Regions from separate parts of the Streptomyces sp. SID5464 genome, predicted to be linked through region 3. Evidence: riboswitches for the same ligand, from Rfam matches in the RefSeq annotation. Region 3 holds a riboswitch; each other region holds the start of a gene.
What was found. Region 3 has a riboswitch for cobalamin ahead of GTY47_RS19085 (prenyltransferase/squalene oxidase repeat-containing protein). Riboswitches for the same ligand answer to the same signal wherever they lie in the genome.
Positions count from the first base shown of each region.

Region 1: it holds a riboswitch for cobalamin, as region 3 does, so the genes downstream of both, GTY47_RS37075 (ABC transporter substrate-binding protein) here and GTY47_RS19085 (prenyltransferase/squalene oxidase repeat-containing protein) in region 3, are expected to answer to the same signal.
Region 2: it holds a riboswitch for cobalamin, as region 3 does, so the genes downstream of both, GTY47_RS34650 (energy-coupling factor ABC transporter permease) here and GTY47_RS19085 (prenyltransferase/squalene oxidase repeat-containing protein) in region 3, are expected to answer to the same signal.

Region 1 is NZ_WWIQ01000075.1:166,134-170,802, forward strand. It holds gene GTY47_RS37065 (ABC transporter ATP-binding protein) at 139-942, opposite strand; gene GTY47_RS37070 (iron chelate uptake ABC transporter family permease subunit) at 939-1,952, opposite strand; gene GTY47_RS37075 (ABC transporter substrate-binding protein) at 1,949-2,965, opposite strand; cobalamin riboswitch at 3,034-3,224, opposite strand; gene GTY47_RS37080 (CoA-binding protein) at 3,301-3,729, shown strand; gene GTY47_RS37085 (APC family permease) at 3,863-4,669, shown strand, end outside.
Region 2 is NZ_WWIQ01000072.1:177,926-182,594, forward strand. It holds gene GTY47_RS34640 (MFS transporter) at 1-47, shown strand, start outside; gene GTY47_RS34645 (serine/threonine-protein kinase) at 367-1,752, shown strand; cobalamin riboswitch at 1,821-2,028, shown strand; gene GTY47_RS34650 (energy-coupling factor ABC transporter permease) at 2,058-2,759, shown strand; gene GTY47_RS34655 (energy-coupling factor ABC transporter substrate-binding protein) at 2,756-3,124, shown strand; gene cbiQ (cobalt ECF transporter T component CbiQ) at 3,130-3,879, shown strand; gene GTY47_RS34665 (ATP-binding cassette domain-containing protein) at 3,876-4,669, shown strand, end outside.
Region 3 is NZ_WWIQ01000029.1:36,387-41,055, reverse strand. It holds gene GTY47_RS19105 (nuclear transport factor 2 family protein) at 1-98, shown strand, start outside; gene GTY47_RS19100 (helix-turn-helix transcriptional regulator) at 191-1,096, shown strand; gene GTY47_RS19095 (SAM-dependent methyltransferase) at 1,097-1,912, opposite strand; gene GTY47_RS19090 (phosphotransferase) at 1,946-2,635, opposite strand; cobalamin riboswitch at 2,682-2,813, shown strand; gene GTY47_RS19085 (prenyltransferase/squalene oxidase repeat-containing protein) at 2,926-4,152, shown strand; gene GTY47_RS19080 (SCO2322 family protein) at 4,149-4,669, shown strand, end outside.

The DNA.
Region 1 (4,669 bases), on a different contig from region 3:
TGTGCGGCTTTTTCCGGCCACCGTGGCGGGAAGACCCCACCAATGGCGTGGCGGACGGACCGGTCACCGGGGTGGGGCCGCCCAGCCGCTGACGCGCCGCTCCGTCAGACCGCCCTGCCGGGAATCGCCCACCGCCGCTCAGCCCAGCGTCCCCAGGAACCGCACGTGTGGCCGCTGCTCAGGGCCTTCACGGCTGACGGCGGCCCGCACCCCGTACACCTCGGCGATGAGTTCCTCCGTCAGGACATCGCCCGGAGCGCCGCCCGCCACGACCCGCCCCGCGCTCAGGACGACGAGCTCGTCGCAGTACATCGCCGCGAGGTTGAGGTCGTGCAGGGCGACGACGGTGGTGACCGGCAGTCCGGTGACCAGGGCGAGCAGATCGAGCTGGTGGTGGATGTCGAGGTGGTTGGTGGGCTCGTCCAGGAGGAGTTCGCGGGGTTCCTGGGCGAGCGCGCGGGCGATCTGCACCCGCTGGCGCTCCCCGCCCGAGAGGGTGTGCCAGGGCTGCTCGGCCCGGTCGGCGAGGCCGGTGCGCCCCAGGGCCTCGCGCACGGCCCGTTCGTCGTCCGCCGAGCCGGCAGTCCAGGCCCGGCGGTGCGGCACGCGGCCCAGCCGTACGACGTCCGCGACCGTCAACTCGACCTGCGTGTCGGCCTGCTGCTCGACCACGGCGAGGCGGCGGGCGACGGTACGGCGGGGCAGGTCGCCCAGCGGCGTTCCGTCGAGGGTGACGACTCCGGCGGTCGGGGTGAGCAACCCGGCCAGCAGCCGCAGCAGCGTGGACTTGCCGGAGCCGTTGGGGCCGAGCACGCCGACGGTGGAACCGGTCTCCGGCGCGAGGACGACACCGTCGAGGATGAGGCGCCCGTCGGCACGGCGACCGACCCGGTCGGCCCGCAGCCCGGCACCGGACACCGCTGCTCCCGCTGTCCCGCTCACCGCACACTCCGCGTCCGGTACAGCACCACCACGAACGCCGGCACCCCGATCAGCGACGTCACGACTCCCACCGGCACCTCCTGGGGATCCAGCACCGTACGGGCGAGGGTGTCCACCCATACCAGGAACACCGCTCCGGCGAGCGCGGTGACCGGCAGCAGCCGGGCGTGCCCGGGACCGGCCAGGGCCCGCGCGGCGTGCGGCAGGACCAGCCCGACGAAGCCGATCGCCCCGGCCGAACTGACCAGCGCGGCCGTGAGCAGGGCCGTGACGCACAGCAGCACCAGTCGGGTACGGGCCACGGACACCCCGAGCGCGGCCGCCGCGTCCTGCCCGAAGGCGAAGGCGTCGAGAGTACGGGCGTACGACAGGCACACCACCAGCGTCACGGCCAGGACGGCCAGGCACAGCCACACGTCGGTCCAGCCCGCACCCCCGAGCGAGCCGAGGAGCCAGAACAGCACGCCCCGGGTCGTCTCGGCGTCCGCGGCGGTCATCACGACGAAGGAGGTGAGCGCGGAGAAGAGCTGCATGGCGGCGACGCCCGCGAGGACGACCCGGTCGGTGGTGCCGCCGAGGGTGTGGCTGAGCAGCAGCACCAGCGCGAAGGACACCAGGGCGCCGAGGAACGCGCCCGCGGAGACCGAGACCGTACCGCCGCCGACACCCAGGACGACGACCACGACCGCGCCGGTGGAGGCGCCGGAGGACACCCCGAGCACGAACGGGTCGGCGAGCGGGTTGCGCAGCAGCGACTGCATCACCGCCCCGCACACGGCGAGTCCGGCCCCGCACACGGCCGCGAGCAGCGTGCGCGGCAGCCGCAGCTGCCAGACGATACCGTCGCGGATCGGCGTCAGGTCCGAACTGCCGAGGCCGAGGTGGGCGGCGACGACGGACCAGACGTCCGCGATCCTGATGTCGGCGGGGCCGACGGTGATCGCCAGGGCCAGGGAGGCGGCCAGCAGGAGGGCCCCTCCGGTGCCGAGCGCGAGCCCGCGGACGGTCACTTCACGAGCCCGAACTCGCGCAGTCCGGCGGCGACCTGTTCCACGCCCTCGACCGTGCGGATGGTGGGGTTCATGGCCTGCCCGCTGAGCAGCACGTACCGCTTGTGCCTGACCGCGTCCATGTTCCTGGTCACCGGGTTGGACTCCAGGAAGGCGATCTTCTTCGCGGCCGACTCGGCGGTCTGCGACCTGCGGGTGAGGTCGCCGATGACGAGGACGTCGGGGTCGCGGTCGGCGACCGTCTCCCAGTTGATCTGCGGCCACTCCTCGTGCGTGTCGTCGAAGACGTTCTTCGCGCCGAGGGCCCGGGTGATGATGCCGGGCGCGCCGCAACAGCCCGCCATGTAGGGGGACTCGGAGTTGGCGAACCAGTACAGGAGGGTGACGTCGGAGGCGTGGATGCCCCGCGTGGCCTTCGCCATGCGCCGCTGCAGGGAGGCCACGAGCTTGTCGCCCCGTTCCGGCACCCCGAACACGGTCGCCAGGTCGCGTACTTCGCCGTAGATGGTGTCGATGCCCAGCGCCTTGTCGCGCGCACCGTCACCGTCACCGGAGTTGTCCTTGCCGGCGCAGTCGGACGGGGAGACGTACGTGGGGACGCCGAGCTTCTCGAACTGCTCGCGGGTGGCGACCCCGCCCTCGCCGAGGGTGGAGACGAAGGAGGCCGCGACGAAGTCGGGGTCGGCGGCCAGGACCCGTTCGAAGGACGGGTTGTCGTCGGCGATGCGCGGCACCTTCGCATTGGCCTTCTCCAGCCCCTTCATCACGGGGTCGGTCCAGGTGGCGGTGCCCGCGAGACGGTCGGCGAGGCCGAGGGAGAGCAGGATCTCGGTGGTGCCCTGGTTGAGGGAGACGGCGTGCTTCGGCGGGGCCTCCACGCGCACCTCGCGGCCGCAGTTGTCGAGCGTGACTGCGGCTTTCGCCGTGGTGGCCCGCGAGTCGCCGCAGCCGGTCAGGAGCAGGGAGCCGGCCGCGAGCAGGACGGCGGCACGGGCAGGTCGGGCGAGGGGCACGGAAACCAGTCCTCAGGCGTCGAGGGCTCGATCGCGGAGCCCGGTCGTACGGTGCTCCCCCGCCGCGAACGGCCGCGGGGGCCGCCAGCAGGTCTTCGGACTCGGGTTCGTCCGGTGCGGGGCGCCTTCCCGGACGTCACACACGCCGTCCAGTGGCCGAGGCCCCGCCCGTCCCCCTCACCGCTGCGCGTCAGTTCCGGATTCGCACCGGATTCCCTGACCCACGTACATGGGTTCGACTGGCCTCGGCAAGCTATCACGGAGGGCGCGGGGGAATCACCGCCCGCCTTGCGTCGTTGTCCGGACGAGAGCTCACCCACGGGAGGAGGCCGACGGTGTACGGCGACGAGGCAACGGTCCGCAAGATCCTCACCGAACTCGGCGACACCTGGGCCGTGGTCGGCCTGTCGTCGAACCGGCGGCGCGCGGCGTACGGCGTCGCCGAGGTGCTGCAGCGCTACGGCAAGCGCGTCGTGCCGGTGCATCCCAAGGCGGAGACGGTACACGGCGAGAAGGGGTACGCCTGCCTCGCGGACATCCCCTTCGACGTGGACGTCGTGGACGTGTTCGTGAACAGCGATCTCGCCGGAGCGGTCGCCGACGAGGCGGTCGCAAAGGGCGCGAAGGCCGTGTGGTTCCAGCTCGGCGTCATCGACGAGGCGGCGTACGACCGGACCCGCGCCGCGGGCGTGGAGATGGTGATGGACCGCTGCCCGGCGATCGAGATCCCACGACTCCCTCATCACCGCGTACAGAATCCCTGAAGCGCTTTCCAGGAAATGCCCGCGCCGGGTCAAGGCTGTACAACTCGCCTTCTGCCGTCGGCTGACCGATTCCTAGCCTGAGGCCTCTTGCTCGCAGAACTCACCGAGTTCTTCATGAGAGGCCCCTTGATTCATGGTGAGCGTCGACCAGGCAGCAGCGGGGGTAAAGGGGGGTCCGGGCGGACTGCGCCGGGACGTCGGACTGATCGGGCTCATGTGGGCGTCGGTCGGTTCCATCATCGGCTCCGGCTGGTTGTACGGCGCCGAGAAGGCGGTCGTGGCGGCCGGCCCCGCGGCGATCCTTTCGTGGCTGATCGGCGCGGTCGCGATCGTGCTGCTCGCCCTGGTGCACGCGGAACTGGGCGGCATGTTCCCGGTCGCGGGCGGCACGGCACGGTATCCGCACTACGCCTTCGGCGGACTGGCCGGCATGTCCTTCGGCTGGTTCTCCTGGCTCCAGGCGGCGACCGTGGCACCGATCGAGGTCGAGGCCATGATCGGCTACGCCGGGCACTGGCACTGGGCGCAGGGCTTCCAGCACCCGAAGGACGGGACGCTGACGGCCGGCGGGTTCGTCGTCGCCGTGGTCCTCATGGCCGTGTTCGTCGTCATCAACTTCCTCGGCGTGCGGCTCCTGGCGCACACCAACAGCGCCGCCACCTGGTGGAAGGTGGCCGTGCCGCTCGCCGCGATCTTCATCATCGCGGCCGGCAACTTCCACCCGGGCAACTTCACCGAGCACGGCTTCGCCCCGTTCGGCGCCCACGGCGTGCTGAGCGCCGTCAGTTCCAGCGGCATCATCTTCGCCCTGCTGGGCTTCGAGCAGGCGATCCAGCTTGCGGGCGAGAGCCGCGACCCGGCGCGTGACCTGCCCCGTGCGACGCTCGGCTCGGTCGCCATCGGAGCCGCGATCTACGTCCTGCTCCAGGTCGTCTTCATC
Region 2 (4,669 bases), on a different contig from region 3:
TGCCGCGCCGTGAGGAACGGCCGCAGGGGACGCAAGCGGCGGCCTGACGGCACGCGGAGGCACAAGGGGCGGGCGCGCTGACCGCAAGCGCAGACACGGGGAGGAGGCAGCGGCGGCCCGACCCGGCGGCTGAAGGCGCCGGGGAGAGCCGCGGCAACCACACGCGCCGCACCGTCACCCCGGCGGGACACTCGCCCGCTCCCCGATTTCCGGGACCGTACCGTCCCGCGACACCGCACCGGGGAACGGTGGTCACGCGGCGCCAGTATCCTGGGTCGGCTGCGGCACCCCCCACCAACCCCCGCTCGGACGCGGGGAGTTACGGCCTGCGGCGAGGACCTTCCCACGAGCATAGGACGAGGACGAGTGCTGCTAGCGGGCCGCTACCGGCTGGACGTTGAGATCGGGCGCGGCGGAATGGGAGAGGTCTGGCGTGCGTACGACGAGACGCTCGCCAGAGCGGTGGCCGTCAAATTGCTGCTGCCCCAGGACACCGACGCCACGGCGGCCTCCCGGTTCCGTCTGGAGGCCCAGACGGCCGGGCGTCTGAACCACCCCAATCTGGTGGGGGTCCTGGACTTCGGCGAGTACGACAACCGGCTGTACCTGGTGATGGAGCTGGTCGAGGGCGACAGCCTCGCCGGGGTGCTGTCCGTCTCCGGCGCGCTCCCCGCCGAGCGGGTGGCACAACTCGCCGCGCAGGCCGCCGCGGGACTCGCCGCCGCGCACCAGCAGGGCATCGTGCACCGCGACATCAAGCCCGCCAACCTCCTGCTGGACGCGGGCGGCACGCTGAAGATCGGCGACTTCGGCATCGCGCGCTTCCTCGACGACCCGGGCGCCGCGCTCACCGCGACCGGCCAGATCGTCGGCACCGGCCTCTACCTCGCACCCGAACGGGCCCTGGGCCGGCCCGCGGGCCCCGCCTCCGACATGTACTCCCTGGGGTGCGTGCTCTACCAGCTCCTCAGCGGCCGCCCGCCGTTCCAGGCCGACACCGCCGTCGCGCTCCTCCACCAGCATCTCGACAACGCCCCCGTGCCGCCCCGCGAGCTCGGTGTCGCCGGTCTGCCGCCGGCCTTCGAGAGCTACCTCCTCGCCCTGCTCGCCAAGCAGCCCGAGGACCGGCCCACGGCGCAGCAGGCCGCCGAGTGGTTCGCCGGCGGCGCCTGGCGGGGGCTGCCCGAGCCGCTGCCGGAGGCGGCGTCCCCGATGCCGTCCGCCGGGCCGGGGCCATATGCGGCAGCCGGATCCGGCTCCCCGACCACTTACGGGCTGCCCACGGGGTCTCGCACCGCCCCGGGCGGGCGTGCACGTCGCGCCGCGCCCCGCAGCGGTTTCGGCGACCACCGGAGAACGGCCGCGGTGGTGGCCGCGGCGGCCGTCTTCCTCGCCGCGATGCTCGCCGGCGTGCTGTGGTTCTCGCCCGACAACACCGCGACGGAGGGCACCGAACCCGACGCGTCCCCGTCCGCGAGCAGCCCGGCCGCCTCGCCGACCGCCGGCTCCGCCGACCCTCTGGCCTCCGCCCCGGCGGCCGCCACCACGCCGACCGCCGGCACAGTGGCCGATGTCACCCCCTCCACCACGGCACCCGGTTCCCCGGCCCCCGACGCAACGACGCCCGGCCCCACGGGCCCGGCGCAGGAGACGAGCGACAGTTCGCCGGAGAAGGCGGACAAGCCCAAGCAGGAACAGCCTCCCGGGTCCTGGGGGAACGGGGAGGACGAGGACGACGAGGGTGACGACTGAGCCGTACTGCGCCGGTGTGCGAGCGGTCGCCCCCTCACGCGCCCCCGTGCGCGCCCCCTCGGCTGGCTTGTCATGGCCCTTATCTCGGCATTACTGTCACCACGCCTTGGTGAACGGGAAATCCGGTGTGATGCCGGTGCGGCCCTCGCCACTGTGATCGGGAAGTCCGGCTCCGGCCCTAGCGGGCAGCCACTGGGTCCTCATGGACCCGGGAAGGCGGAGTACGGGCGGTGGGACCCGTGAGCCAGGAGACCGGCCAAGGCGCGTCAACCATCCACGAGGTGCTGGAGAGGGTCTGCTGAGCCATGCACATTGCCGAGGGTTTCCTGCCTCCGGCGCACGCGGTCGCCTGGGGCGTCGCGTCTGCGCCGTTCGTCCTCCACGGAGTCCGGTCGCTCACCCGTGAGGTGCGCGAGCACCCCGAGAGCACCCTGCTCCTCGGCGCCTCCGGCGCCTTCACGTTCGTCCTGTCCGCCCTGAAACTGCCGTCCGTCACCGGCAGCTGCTCCCACCCCACCGGCACGGGCCTGGGCGCCATCCTGTTCCGGCCGCCCGCCATGGCGGTGCTGGGCACCATCACCCTGCTCTTCCAGGCGCTGCTGCTCGCGCACGGCGGTCTGACGACGCTCGGCGCCAACGTCTTCTCCATGGCGATCGTCGGGCCCTGGGCGGGCTACGCGGTGTACCGGCTGCTGCGCCGCTACGACGTGCCGCTGATGGTCGCCGTGTTCTTCGCCGCGTTCGTCGCCGACCTGTCCACGTACTGCGTCACCAGCGTGCAGCTGGCGCTCGCGTTCCCCGACCCGGGCAGCGGGTTCCTGGGCGCGCTCGGCAAGTTCGGCTCCATCTTCGCCGTCACCCAGATCCCGCTCGCGGTGAGCGAGGGGCTGCTGACGGTGCTCGTGATGCGGCTGCTGGCGCAGTCCAGCAAGGGCGAACTGACCCGGCTGGGTGTGCTCCTCGACAAGGAGGAGTCGCGCAGCGAGACCGAGGCGGTGGCCCGATGAGCAGGAACACGAAGATCAACCTTCTGCTGCTGCTCGCCGTGGCCGCGCTGGCCGTGCTGCCGCTCGCGCTCGGCCTCGGCGACCACAAGGAGCAGCCGTTCACGGGCTCCGACGGTGAGGCGGAGACGGCGATCACCGAGATCGAGCCGGACTACAAGCCCTGGTTCTCCCCCCTGTACGAACCGCCGTCCGGTGAGATCGAGTCGGCGCTGTTCTCCCTCCAGGCGGCCCTCGGCGCCGGTGTCCTCGCCTACTACTTCGGCCTGCGCCGGGGCAGGCGGCAGGGTGAGCAGCGGGCGCGCGAGCGGGACTCGGAGAACCCGGCGGCCGGCACCGCCGAGGAGTCCACGGCCGAAGGGGCCTGAGCCGGGTGCTGCCGATCGACGCGGCGGCGCACAGCAGTCGCTGGCGCCGCCGCCATCCCGTGGACAAGGCCGTGCTCGGGCTGGGTCTGACCCTGCTGGCGATCTCGCTGCCGCCCTGGCCGGGCGCGGCCCTGGTGCTGCTGACCGCCCTGGTGGTGCTGCTGGGTCCGGCGGGCGTCCCCGGGGGCCGGCTGTGGCGGGCCTACCGGGTGCCGCTCGGTTTCTGCGTGACCGGCGCACTGACGCTGCTCGTGCGGGTCGGCGGGCCGGGCGGCTTCGTCTCCCTGGCCGGTGACGGGCCGGTCCGGGCCGGGGAGTTGCTGCTGCGCACCTCGGCGGCCTCCCTGGGGGTGCTGCTGTTCGCGTTCACCACGCCCATGTCCGACCTGTTGCCGCGGCTGGTCCGGGCCGGGGTGCCGGCGCCGGTCGTCGACGTCGCGCTCGTGACGTACCGGATGAGCTTCCTGCTGCTGGACTCCGTGCGCCGGGTCCGTGACGCGCAGGCCGCCCGGCTCGGGCACACCACGCGGGCCGCCGCCTGGCGTTCCCTGGGCGGTCTCGGCGCCACCGCGTTCGTCCGGGCCTTCGACCGGGCGGTCCGCCTCCAGGCCGGTCTCGCCGGGCGCGGTTACGACGGCACCCTGCGCGTCCTGGTGCCCGAGGCCCGTGTCTCCGTCCGCTTCACGACGGCCAGTTGCGTACTCCTCGCGGCGCTGGCCGTCCTCACCTTCGTACTGGAAAGGCCGCTGACATGAGCGAGCCCGCCCTCGTCGCCCTGCGGGGCGCGTCCTTCGCCTACGAGGACGGCCCGGCCGTGCTCAGCGGCCTCGACTTCGAGATCCGCGAGGGGCGCGCGCTCGCGCTGCTCGGCCGCAACGGCAGCGGCAAGACCACGCTGATGCGGCTCCTCAGCGGCGGACTGCGGCCCCACGAGGGCCGGTTGACGGTCGACGGGCAGCCGGTGACGTACGACCGCAAGGGCCTCACCCGGTTGCGGACGACCGTCCAGCTGGTGGTGCAGGACCCGGACGACCAGCTCTTCGCGGCGTCCGTCGAGCAGGACGTGTCGTTCGGGCCGCTGAACCTCGGTCTGGACGACACGGAGGTGCGGGCGCGGGTGGCGGAGGCGCTCGCCGCCCTGGACATCACCGCCCTCGCCGACCGGCCCACCCATCTGCTCTCCTACGGGCAGCGCAAGCGCACGGCCATCGCGGGCGCGATCGCCATGCGGCCCCGTGTCCTCATCCTCGACGAGCCGACGGCCGGACTCGACCCCGACGGCCAGGAACGGCTCCTCACCACGCTCGACGGACTCCGTGAGGCCGGCACCACGGTGGTGATGGCCACCCACGACGTCGACCTCGCCCTGCGCTGGGCCGACGACGCGGCGCTCCTCACCCCGTCCGGGGTCCGCACCGGGCCCGCCCCCACGGCCCTGGCCCGCACCGACCTCCTCCGGGAGGCGGGCCTGCGACTGCCGTGGGGAGCCGCCGCGGCGGAACTCCTCCGCGCGCAGGGGCTGCTGACCGGCACGGAGCCGGGGCC
Region 3 (4,669 bases):
CGTTCCACAGGGCCGACGGCACCTGGCTGCTCGCCTCCCGGACGCTGCACCTTCCCTTCGGCGGAGCCACCCCGCGGGCCAACTCGCCTTCGGCGTAAGCCGGATGGCGTCCGGGCAGGGCCCCTAGGATGAATGTGCCGCGGCGCTCGCAGGCCTGCGGAGTTGCGTTCCACCGCAAGGAGACACGCCCATGGGCACCGAAGAGGCCGCTCGTACGACATCCGGCAGCGGAGCCCTGGACAGCAGGTCGGCCGGGCCCATGGTGCCGCGGCTGGTGCTGGGTGCCCGGCTCAGGCGACTGCGCGAGGAGCGGGGCATCGGCCGGGCGGACGCGGGGCATGTCATCCGGGCCTCCTCGTCCAAGATCAGCCGGATGGAGGCGGGTCGGCACGGGTTCAAGCTGCGGGACGTCGCCGATCTGCTCACGCTCTACGGCGTCACGGACGAGGCCGAGCGCGCGACCCTGCTGGCGCTGGCCGAGCAGGCCAACACCCCGGCCTGGTGGCAGTATTACAGCGACGTGGTGCCCGCCTGGATGCAGATGTACCTCGGCGCCGAACAGGCGGCGAGCGTCATCCGCTGCTTCCAGGTCCAGCGCGTTCCCGGGCTGCTCCAGACCGCCGACTACGCGCGGGCCTCCATCCGGCTCGCCCACCCGGACGCCGGTGCGCAGGAGATGGACCGCCGGGTCGCGCTGCGGATGACCCGCCAGCGGATCCTGCACCGGCAGCCGGCGACCCGGCTGTGGGCCGTGATCGACGAGGCGGCGCTGCGGCGCCCGGTGGGCGGCGCCGCCGTCATGCGCGCACAGCTCAGGCATCTCATCGACATCTGCCGGCTTCCTCAGGTCACGGTGCAGATCCTGCCGTTCCGCGTCGGCGGCCACGCCGCGGAGGGCGGCCCGGTCACGATTCTGCGCCTGCCCGGTGGTGAGTTGCCGGACGTGGTCTACCTCGAACAGCTCACCACCGCGCTCTATCCCGACCGGCCCGCCGAGATCGAGTGCTACTGGGACGCGATGAACCGGCTGGTGGTCGAAGCCGAGTCACCGGACGAGACTCCGACCATTCTCCACCGCGTCCTCCAGGAGACCTGATCAGCGCTTCAGGGCGACACCGCCGTACTGGTGCACCTCCGCGGGGAGATCCAGGGCCGCGGCGTCGGGGCGCCAGCGCGAGCAGGACGTCACGCCCGGTTCGAGCAGTTCCAGACCGTCGAAGTAGCGGGCGATCTGCTCGGGGCTGCGCAGGATGTACGGGATCGAACCGCCGTCGTTGTACTGCTGGATGGCCCGGACGTAGTCATCGCTGGTGTCGGTGCTGTCGTACTGGACGAGGTAGCTGCCGGAGGGCAGGGCGTCCACCAGCTGCCGCACGATCGCGCATGCCTCGTCGTGGTCCTCGATGTGGCCCAGGATGCCCATCAGCATGAGGGCGACGGGCTGGTCGAAGTCCAGCGTCTTGCCGGCTTCCCGGATGATCGTGCTCGGCTCGCGCAGGTCGGCGTCGACGTAGTTGGTGACGCCCTCCGGGGTGCTGGTGAGCAGCGCGCGGGCGTGGGCCAGCACCAGCGGGTCGTTGTCGACGTAGACGATCCGGCTGTCCGGGGCCACCCCCTGGGCGATCTGGTGGGTGTTGTCCACGTTGGGCAGCCCGGTGCCGATGTCCAGGAACTGGCGGATGCCCTCCTCGGCGGCGAGATGGCGGACGGCTCGGGCGAGGAAGTAGCGGGCGGCGCGGGCTCCGGTCTCGATACCCGGGAAGATCTCGCGGAACGCGTCACCGGCCACACGGTCGACTTCGTAGTTGTCCTTTCCGCCCAGCCAGTAGTTCCAGATCCGGGCCGAGTGCGGCACGGAGGTGTCGATCTTGGGAAGCGGCTCCTGCCCGGAGTTCCCCACCTGATCACTCATGGACGCTCCTGCGTGTGGTCGTGGAGGCCCACGTTAGCTTGTTCGCCGACGCGTTCCCCCCTGAGACAGCATCAACTCCTCGGCCTTTCCGAGTAGTTCGACTTCGGCCCGGCTCATGGTCGGGTTGGCGGACCGCCGGCGCAGGGCCTCGGTGAGGGCGGGCCGGGTGAGGGGGGACGGGCCGGCGAGGAGGGCGGTCAGCATGGTGCGGGCCGGGCTGGAGAGGTGGTCACCGGCGACGGCGGCCTGGGCGAGGATGACGGCGGACGCCGCCCAGTCCAGGGCCGGGTCGCCCTCCTCCGTGTTCGACCAGTCGATGACGCGGGGACCGTCGGGGGTCAGGATCACGTTCTCCGGGTGCAGGTCCAGGTGCAGGACGCGGACGGCCGGGCCGGTGGAGCGCAGGGCGGGGATGGTGTGGAGGTTGCGCAGCAGCCGGGCGAGGAGCGAGCCCGCCTCCGTCAGGTCCAGCGTGCCCGCCAGGCAGGCCTGGAGCATGGTCGGGCCGGAGAGCCGTTCCAGCACCAGGTCCGTGCGCGAGCCGGTCGGACGGACCCGGGGCACCGGGTAGCCGTGGGCGCGCACGTGCTCCATCACCGCGCCCTCGCCCGCCGCGTCTCCCCCGCCCTCCCGTTCACGCCGCAGCACCCACGCCCCGTCGATCTCGTACACGTCGGCGCGGCGGCCCGAGCCGAGCAGTCGTCCCGGTGGTGTCGGCGGCATGCGCCGAAGGTACTCCGGCCCCCGGCACCCCTCAGCCCGTTCTGGACGTGCGGGTACAGTAAGCGGGTCGTCATCACACCCGTACGGGGGAAAGCCGGTGCAATTCCGGCGCTGACCCGCAACCGTGAACTGCCGTCGAGGCGGTGAGCCGGATCGCCCCGTACGGTTCGTGACCGGCTCACGTGCCCGGCAGCCCGCCGGTGCACGGCACCGTCGAGGTATACGGAGCCGAGCCGCCGGGGGTGCCCCGTGCTGCCCGGCTCCCCCGCAGGGAGAGGCACCCGCCGATCATGAACGTCCGCCGCAGCGCCGCGGTCCTCGCCGCCGTCGCCGTGATCTGCGCCGCCCCGCCGGCCGCCGCCGCCCCGTCCCCTTCCCCGTCCCAGGCCTTCCCCTCCGCCCTGTACGGCGACAAGGACCCCCGGTACGACGGCGTCTGGCGCCAGTCGCTCGCCCTCCTCGCGCAGCACACGGTGGGCGTGAAGCCCGCGGCGAAGTCCGTGCAGTGGCTGGTGCGCCAGCAGTGCGCGGACGGTTCCTTCGCCCCGTACCGCGCCGACCCGACCACCGCGTGCGACGCCAAGACCATGGTCGACACGAACCAGACGGCCGCCGCCGTACAGGCGCTCACCGCCCTCGGCGGGCACGACGCCGTCACCGGCAAGGCCGTCGCCTGGCTGAAGTCCGTCCAGAACAAGGACGGCGGCTGGGGCTACACGCCCGGCGGCGCCAGCGACACCAACTCCACGTCCGTCGTCATCGGCGCGCTGACCGCCGCCGGCGAGAAGCCGGAACAGGTCGAGAAGGGCGGCAAGTCGCCCTACGACGCGCTGCTGACGCTCGCCCTCGCCTGTGACGGCGACGACGCGGGCGCCTTCGCGTTCCAGCCGGACAAGAAGGGCGAGCTCGCCGCCAACGCGGACGCCACGGCGGCGGGCGTGCTGGGCGCCTTGGGCAAGGGCATGGTGGTGAAGCCCGCCGAGAAGACGGAGGCGACCGGGGCGGCGAAGGGCGAGACCTGCGCGGACGAGAAGACGCCTGAGCAGGCCGCGGCCAACGGAGCCGCCTACCTCACCAGGACGCTCGCCGAGGACGGCCACCTCACTTCGGCCCTCGCGGGCTCGGACCCCCAGCCCGACCACGGCAACACCGCCGACGCGGTCGTCGCGCTCGCCGCGCACGGCGACACCGGGCAGGCGGAGAAGCCCCTGCGCTGGCTGGAGAAGAACTCCGCCCCGTGGGCCGCCCAGAACGGCCCCGCCGCCTACGCCCAGCTCATCTTCGCCGCCCACGCGACGGGCACCAACCCGCGCGACTTCGGCGGCACCGACCTGGTGAAGCAGCTGAACGCGACCGGCCCGGCCCCGCAGACCGCCGGGAAGACCCGAGCGGCGGAGGAGAAGAGCGACTCGGGCTCGGACGTCTTCGGCGTCTGGTGGTACGTCGGTGTCTGCCTCGTCGCCGGCGTCGGCATCGGCTTCCTCTTCAGCGGCCGCAGGAACAGGCAGCAGCCGTGATCCGCCGAGCCGTTCTCCTTCTCCTGGCCTCGCTCCTGCTGTGCGCGGGAGCGGGCCAGGCCCAGGCCGCCGGCTACCGGTACTGGTCGTTCTGGGACCGCGACGGCGACCACTGGGTCTACGCCACCCAGGGCCCGTCCACCGCCCGCCCCTCGGACGGCGACGTCCAGGGCTTCCGTTTCGCGGTGAGCGAGGACTCCGGGGACGCGGCCCGACCGCGCGGCGAGGCCGACTTCACGACGATCTGCGCCAAGACGCCCGCGCAGGACGGCAGGAAGCGAGTGGCTCTGCTCCTCGACTTCGGCACGCCGACGGACGCCCCGCCCGGCGAGACGCCGCCCCCTGCCCGAACGGCCTGCGCCCGGGTCTCCCCCGACGCGACAACGGCCGAGGCCCTGGCAGCAGTGGCCAAGCCGTTGCGCTACGACACGAACGCCCTCCTGTGCGCCATCTCGGGTTACCCGGAGAAGGGTTGCGGAGAGCAGCTGTCGAAGAAGCAGCCCCCGACCGCAGAGAA